2 linked regions of the Armatimonas rosea genome follow. The protein of the gene in region 2 interacts with the protein of the main gene of each other region in a pairwise test. Links are inferred from orthologs where the notes say so. Each region holds a gene or a part of one and is shown on either strand. Other genes may lie near its edges.

Region 1 (3,384 bases), on a different replicon or contig from region 2:
GCATCCATGGCGAGCTTGAACATCTTCCGAAATGGGTACTTGGTCTCTCCTGCGGCGCGGGCGGGGCGGTCGTACTCTAAGGCGTATTGCTTGAAGCCCACCCAGGCCGCCATACCCCGTAGAAACCGGTGCTGCTCGCCCATGGCGTTGAGTGCATCCACCACTTTCCGGTCCATCAGGCGAAAGTCCCCCGTGTTCTCCGGGATGGCGACACTGGTGAGCCGGTGGAGGAGCTTGTAGAAAAGCGACGCCGTGAGCAGCTTAAAGGCTGTCTCCCCCTCGCGCGAGCGGCGCTTGCCGTAGACCACCTCCCAGCCGTCGTCGCGCCAGAGGCGGATCATCTCCGGGAGGAGCTCGGGGGGGTCTTGCAGGTCAGCATCGAGGAGGACAACGGCATCCCCTGTTGCGTGGTGCATCCCTGCGGTGACCGCGATCTGGTGCCCAAAGTTACGCGAGAGCGAGAGCACACGCGCCCAGGAGTGCTTCTGCGCCAGCTCCCGTAGTTGCAAGAGCGAGCTGTCGCGCGAGCCATCGTTGACAAAGAGTACCTCGACCGTGTCGCCGTCTTTTTCTAGGATAGGCAGGAGTGCCTCCAGCCGCGCCACCAGCACGGGGAGAACTGCCTCTTCATTGAAGATCGGAAAGACAAGCGAGATCAGGGCCATGGGAATATTCTACCGGAAGCACGAGGCTTCCGGCTTAAGAGGGCGACGGGCACCTGCGTGCCCATAGATCCTCTTGGCTGCGAAGGCCGGGTACCCGCTTGTGGGTGGATCACCCTCTTAAGCCCGAAGACTCGTTCCTAGGGGCGTTATTCTTCGGCACTTACGGGAAGCATCGCCGCGAACTCGTCCTCGGTGAGGACGGTGATGCCCAGTTGCTCTGCCTTGGCCAGCTTGCTGCCTGCACCCGGTCCTGCGACCACGTAGCTGGTCTGCTTGCTCACACTGCCTGCCGCGCGTCCTCCGAGGCGCTTGACCGTGGCCTCGGCGTCTTCTCGCGTGAAGAGGGTGAGCGCTCCTGTAAAGACAAAGCTCTTACCGGCGAAGTGGTCCGAGACGGGCGCGGCCTCGTCGCCTTGGGCCACGACGCCCACAGAGCTAAGCTTGTCCAGAAACGCCGTGTTGTTGTCGAGCCAGGTGCGGACACTCTGCGCGGTGGTCAGCCCCACATCGGGGACCTGGGCAAGCTGCTCGACCGTGGCTTCGCGGAGCTTTTCGAGCGTCCCAAAGCCCTGCGCCAGCCGCGACGCCCCACCCTCCCCCACATGCCGAATCCCCAGCGCCACGAGGAGCCGCGCCAGGGTGGTGTTCTTCTTGCGCTCTAGCTCCCCGATCAAGTTGTCAGCGAGCTTCTCGCCCATGCGCTCTAGGGGGAGAAGCTGCTCCTTGGTGAGTGTGAACAGATCGGCTGGATCGCGCACCAAGCCTGCGTCGATAAACTGCGCCAGCCGCTCGCCACCGAGGCCGTCGATATTGAGCGCGTTGCGGCTAACAAAGTACTCCAGGCGGGTCTGGAGCTGCGCGGGGCAGCTCTCCGCATTGGGGCAGCGTGTCACCGCCTCGCCCTCCGCGCGGACCGTGGCAGTCCCACAGGAAGGGCATGTCGCGGGGAGCTTGAAGGGAACGGTCCCCTCGGGGCGCTTGGCGGTGACCACCTGCACGACCTCGGGGATGACCTCACCGGCGCGCTGGATCACCACGGTGTCGCCCACACGGACATCTTTTCGGTCGATCTCGTCTTGGTTGTGCAGGGTCGCGCGGCCCACAATCACCCCGGCCACGGAGACCGGAGCGAGCTTGGCGAGCGGCGTGATCGCGCCGGTGCGACCCACCTGCACCAGAATCTCCTCGACCACGGTCTCCACTTGTAAGGCAGGATACTTATACGCAATCGCCCAGCGCGGTGCGCGGCTGACCTGTCCGAGCTCCCGCTGGAGCGTGAAGTCGTTGACCTTCACCACGACTCCATCCGTGTCGTAGTCCAGCGTGTTCTTCTTCTCCGACCAGGCAGCGACCGTCGCGACCACCTCGTCGATATCCGCGCAGAGCTGGCGCTCGGGGGCGGTGGGTAGGCCCCAGGCTTTTAGCTGCTCCAGCCACCCCCGCTGGCTCTCCGGCTCCCAGCCCGATGCCTCCCCGACCGCATAGAACCAGACCTTGAGCTTGCGTCCGGCCGTGATCCTATGGTCGAGCTGGCGCAGGCTTCCCGCCGCCGCGTTGCGTGGGTTGGCAAAGGTCGGCTCCCCGCTGGCCTCGCGCTCGCTGTTGATTCTCGCAAACTCGCCGTGGGTAAGAAAAGCCTCGCCGCGAATCTCAATCAGGGCGGGGACGTTCTCTCCAACCAAGCGTAGGGGAATGGAGGGGATGGTCTTGAGGTTCGCGGTGATGTCCTCCCCGGTCGCCCCGTCGCCGCGGGTGGCACCGCGCACCAAGAGCCCGTTCTCGTAGGTGAGTGAGACCGAGAGGCCGTCGAGCTTGAGCTCACAGAGATAGGCAATCTTCTCTTGTGTGTCCTCGGGGAGCCCGAGGTGCCGCTTGGCGCGGGCATCGAACTCGCGCAGCTCGTCGGCGGAGAAGGCATTTCCCAGCGAGAGCATGGGCTTCTTGTGGGTCACGGAGCCAAAGGCGCTTGCGGGCGCGGTGCCGACCCGCTGGGTAGGGGAGTCGGGGGTCACTAGCTCAGGGTTCTCGGTCTCGAGCTTCACCAGCTCATGGTAGAGCTTATCGTACTCGGCATCGCTGACCTCCGGGGAGTCGTGGATGTAGTACAGAACATTGTGACGGGCAAGCTCGGTGCGCAGCCACGCGGCGCGCTCAGACGGGGTAGAGGTCATGATGAAATTATACTATGGTGTACGGGGGGAAACCGGAAGCTCCCCCCGATCAGAACGGGGGGACTGGAGAGCGCTTCGTGCTGCGAAGGCCGTTCCGGCCATGGGGCGATCTAAACGGGAGCGGTGTGGCCATGCGGATCGGATAGAATCAGCCATGAGCAACCTACACCAGGCGTTTGTTTTCGATGAGGCCGCCTTTCGCCGCGACCTCGCCCCGATTTTGGATCGCCAAGACACCACCGCCCTGGAGAGCTTTCTCCACGACCATCGCGCGCAGCTCTCCGCCCCAGAGCCCGATAAAGAGCACTTCGCTGCACGCGCCGCGTGGGCACTGTCTGCTTACTACGATGCGACCAAGAACATTGGCCTAGGCAGCGCCGCCTCAAAGTGCCGCTTTGGGCTGATCGACCTCTACCCCGAGGGGCGTGTCTTTGTGGGCGGCGGGGCCCTTCCGGTCGTGCCAGGCGCATTTCAGTCCGCCAGCTATGTCGCCGAGAGCGCCGTGATCCTAGAGCAGCTCCGCGCCGACTTCCCGCTCAAAGCCGCTA
Region 2 (3,693 bases):
GTTCTCCCCGATGCCGATGAGCCGCATCTTCGTCCCTGGCGGCTCCTGCGCGGGGCGCTCTCCCACTCGCACTGGGAGCTGCGCCTCCCTCTCCAGAACGAGATCTACGACATTCCCTTGTGCGCCCTGTGCCTTTTCGGGCTCTTTTTCGTCGTACGCTGGCTCCGACAACAGACATTTGTGCAGGCGTGGCAGACTCAGACGCTAGGCCGGATTGGCTTGGTTCTCGCGCTGGTTGTTGGCGTGGGGCTCTGCCTGCTCCCTGGCTCGTGCGGCGTGGCGCTGCTGGACCCGAACCAGTCGGTGGGCGTCCAGCTCAAGCTCCTCGGGCTGCTCTTCCACTACAGCCAGCTCTACCTGACCGTTCGCTACAGCCGCAAGCACGGGACTCTCTGCCCTTGGCTCCTCTTGGTGCTGAGCAACTACCCCGTCGGTGCCTCGTTTGGCTGGCACTACGACATCACCGGCTGGCAGTTTCAGCTCCCCTACGCCGCCGTGCTCCTGCAGGTTCTCTGGCTCGACGTGCTTCAGCCCCGCATTTTAGCACGGGGTCCCTCCTGAGCGACAGAGGCGGTATACTTTGGGGATACAACTATGAGCGACGCTGTAATTGACGAAAATAGCGGGGGGCGCTACCCCTTCCGCGAGATTGAGAAGAAGTGGCAGGCCCGCTGGGCTGAGGCGAAGGTGCACAAGGCCACACAAGACACGAGCAAGCAGAAGTACTACGTGCTTGTCATGTTCCCCTACCCGTCGGGCTCCGGCCTACATGTCGGGCACTGCAAGAACTACGTCCCCGGCGATGTCGTGGCCCGCTTCAAGGCGATGCAGGGCTTCAATGTCCTCAACCCGATGGGCTGGGACGCCTTCGGGCAGCCCGCCGAACAAGACGCCATCAAGCGGGGCGTCAACCCGCGCACCGTGGTGCCGACCCTAGCCGAAGTTTACAAGAAGCAGCTCAATATCCTCGGGGTCAGCTACGACTGGGACCGCGAGATCAACTCCACCGACCCGAGCTACTACCGCTGGAACCAGTGGATCTTCCTAAAACTCTACGAGAAGGGCCTGGCGTACCGCGATGCCGCCCCCGTGAACTGGTGTGTCAATGAGAGCACGGTCCTGGCCAACGAGGAAGTGGTCGATGGCAAGTGCTGGCGCTGTGACGGCCCCGTGGTCAAGAAGCCTCTGCCGCAGTGGAAGCTGCGGATCACCAGCTACGCCGATCGCCTGCTAGCGGGTCTCGATAGCATCGACTGGGCCGAGGGCTTAAAAACCCAGCAACGCGACTGGATCGGCCGTAGCGAGGGCGCCGAGGTGGACTTCAAGCTGGCTCCCCCGTCGGACGGGGGCGGGGGGGGCATAACCGTCTTCACGACCCGCCCCGACACGCTCTGGGGCGCGACTTTTATGGTGCTCTCCCCCGAGCATCCGCTGGTCGCGGAGATTACGACGGATGCCCAAAAAGCCGCGGTCGAGGCCTACGCCGCCGACGCTGCCAAGAAGTCCGATGAAGACCGAACGGCAGAGGGCAAGGAGAAGACCGGGGTCTTCACTGGAGCCTACGCAGTCAACCCCGTCAATGGCGCGCAGATTCCTATCTGGATCGCCGACTATGTCCTAACCGGCTACGGCACCGGCGCGATCATGGCGGTCCCTGCCCACGACCAGCGCGACTTCGAGTTCGCCCGCAAGTTCGACCTGCCGATTGTTCTGGTCTACGCCGAGGCCGACACGCCCACCGAGAGCGAGCTGACCGAGGCCTTTGCCAGCGGCGGCGTTTTTCGAGAGTCTCTAGGCTCGCCGTTCTCAGGCGAGGCACAAGACAAGAGTGTGATCGTCCCCAAGGTCGTCAAGTGGATCGAGGAAAACGGCTACGGGCGCGGCAAGATTCAGTACCGGCTGCGCGACTGGCTGCTCTCCCGCCAGCGCTACTGGGGCACTCCGATTCCGATGGTGCACTGCCCGAGCTGTGGGATTGTCCCCGTTCCCGAAGACCAGCTCCCGGTGGTCCTGCCCGACTGCGAGAACTACAAGCCCGGCCCCGACGGCCGCTCGCCGCTCTCGACCATCCCGGAGTTTGTCCAGACCACCTGCCCGAGCTGTGGCGGCCCCGCCGAGCGCGAGACCGATACCATGGCCGGCTCCGTGGACTCGTCGTGGTACTTCCTGCGCTTCGCCGACCCGCACAACGCGGCCGCCGCGTGGGACAAGGCAATCGCCGACTACTGGATGCCGATCGACATGTATATCGGCGGGCGTGAGCACGCGGTCGGGCACCTGCTCTACTGCCGCTTCTTCACCAAGTTCTTCCAGGACCTGGGGCTGATCTCGGTCGATGAGCCTGCGGCCGCGCTGCGCAACCAGGGAATGCTCAACGCCTTCACGCCCGTGCTCTCGGGGACCGATAAGTCCATCAAGCCCGGCGAGTTTGTGAGCTACCCACGCGACGAGTGGATCGCGCAGTACAATGCCAACAAGGCCCCCATCCCGGCGGAGCGCATTATCGAGGTGGACGGCCAGCAGAAGATCGAGCCTATCGAGGTCGAGTTCGCCTGGCTGAAGATGAGCAAGTCCAAGCAGACCGCCGTGACGCCCGATGAGATGGCAGACAAATACGGCGCGGACTCGCTCCGCACGCTGATTCTCTTTGAAGCGCCCTTCGAGGATACGATCCAGTGGTCCGAGGAGCGCATGAACGGCCCGTACCGCTTCTTGTCGCGAGTCTGGGACACGGTGAGCGGGATTGTCTCCGCGCCGCCTGCACCGGGGACGCCCGAGGCGATCTCGACCGTGCTGAGCGGCGATCTCCCCGACACCTGGGCCCCCATGCCCGACACCGAGGTAAAGGCGCTGCGCCGCAAGCTGCATCAGACTATCGCGAAGGTGACGGTCGATATCGAGAGCTTCCGCTTCAACACGGTGGTCTCGGCCCTGATGATCCTCCACGATGCCCTGCGCAAGTTCTGCAACGCGGGTGGGGTCGCGCACCCGGCGGCACGGGAAGCGGCGGAGGGGCTGACCCTCCTGCTCGCCCCGCTCGCCCCGCACCTCGCCGATGAGCTCTGGGAGAAGCTCGGTGGCCAAGGCTACCTCTACCAGACCCAATGGCCCGTCAGTGACCCGTCGCTGGCCGCCGACGACGAAGTGACGGTCGTGGTGCAGGTCAATGGCAAGGTCCGCGAGAAGCTCCTGCTCCCCGCCGGGCTGGACAACGACACGCTCCAAGCCACCGCGCTCGACTGCGAGAAAGTCCGCGCGGACCTGGAGGGCAAGACCATCCGCAAGGTGATTGTCGTCCCCGGCAAGCTCGTCAATATCGTCGCGAATTAGGTTGGTCGATGATCGGCGGGGATTGAAAATCCCCGCCTAGGCCGCCTTCGGCGAAGCGCCCCGAGGGCGCGTGGGTTCTCCCGCGAGCGTGGGGACTTATTTCTCGACCTGACAGCTCTCCTGCGGGAAAATCAGGAGATAGCCCGTATTGCGCACCTCGGGAACATTGTGGCACCACCAAACGGCCGCTGCCGGGCTCTGTTTCACCAAGGCCTCAATCGCCTCGGCACCGGGGACGGCGTAGGCTTGCTCTGTGAGGTTCTCCGCCTTTCGTGAGAGAACGCCGAAAGCGGACACTGCTATCGGCTTGGCATTGGTACGCCGCAAAGGAATCTTGACTCCAACCCAGGCTTCCCGCATCTT

What was found.
Region 1: the proteins of leuS (region 2) and ligA interact in binary tests that used the Escherichia coli proteins (3 or more experiments, as listed by UniProt). The link is inferred for Armatimonas rosea from one-to-one orthologs.

The regions. Positions count from the first base shown.
Region 1 is NZ_JACHGW010000003.1:75,728-79,111, forward strand. What follows is about bases 325-3,280. They hold ligA (NAD-dependent DNA ligase LigA), read right to left. Parts: upstream 2,837-3,280; coding sequence 812-2,836; downstream 325-811. Other genes in these bases: HNQ39_RS15395 (glycosyltransferase family 2 protein), read right to left, coding at 325-665; HNQ39_RS15405 (hypothetical protein), read left to right, coding at 2,991-3,280. Outside these bases: more of HNQ39_RS15395, read right to left, coding at 1-324; more of HNQ39_RS15405, read left to right, coding at 3,281-3,384. UniProt on the Escherichia coli protein: DNA ligase that catalyzes the formation of phosphodiester linkages between 5'-phosphoryl and 3'-hydroxyl groups in double-stranded DNA using NAD as a coenzyme and as the energy source for the reaction.
Region 2 is NZ_JACHGW010000001.1:797,795-801,487, reverse strand. Bases 266-3,530 are described here. They hold leuS (leucine--tRNA ligase), read left to right. Parts: upstream 266-594; coding sequence 595-3,330; downstream 3,331-3,530. Other genes in these bases: HNQ39_RS03570 (hypothetical protein), read right to left, coding at 3,427-3,530; HNQ39_RS03580 (hypothetical protein), read left to right, coding at 266-561. In the rest of the region: more of HNQ39_RS03580, read left to right, coding at 1-265; more of HNQ39_RS03570, read right to left, coding at 3,531-3,693.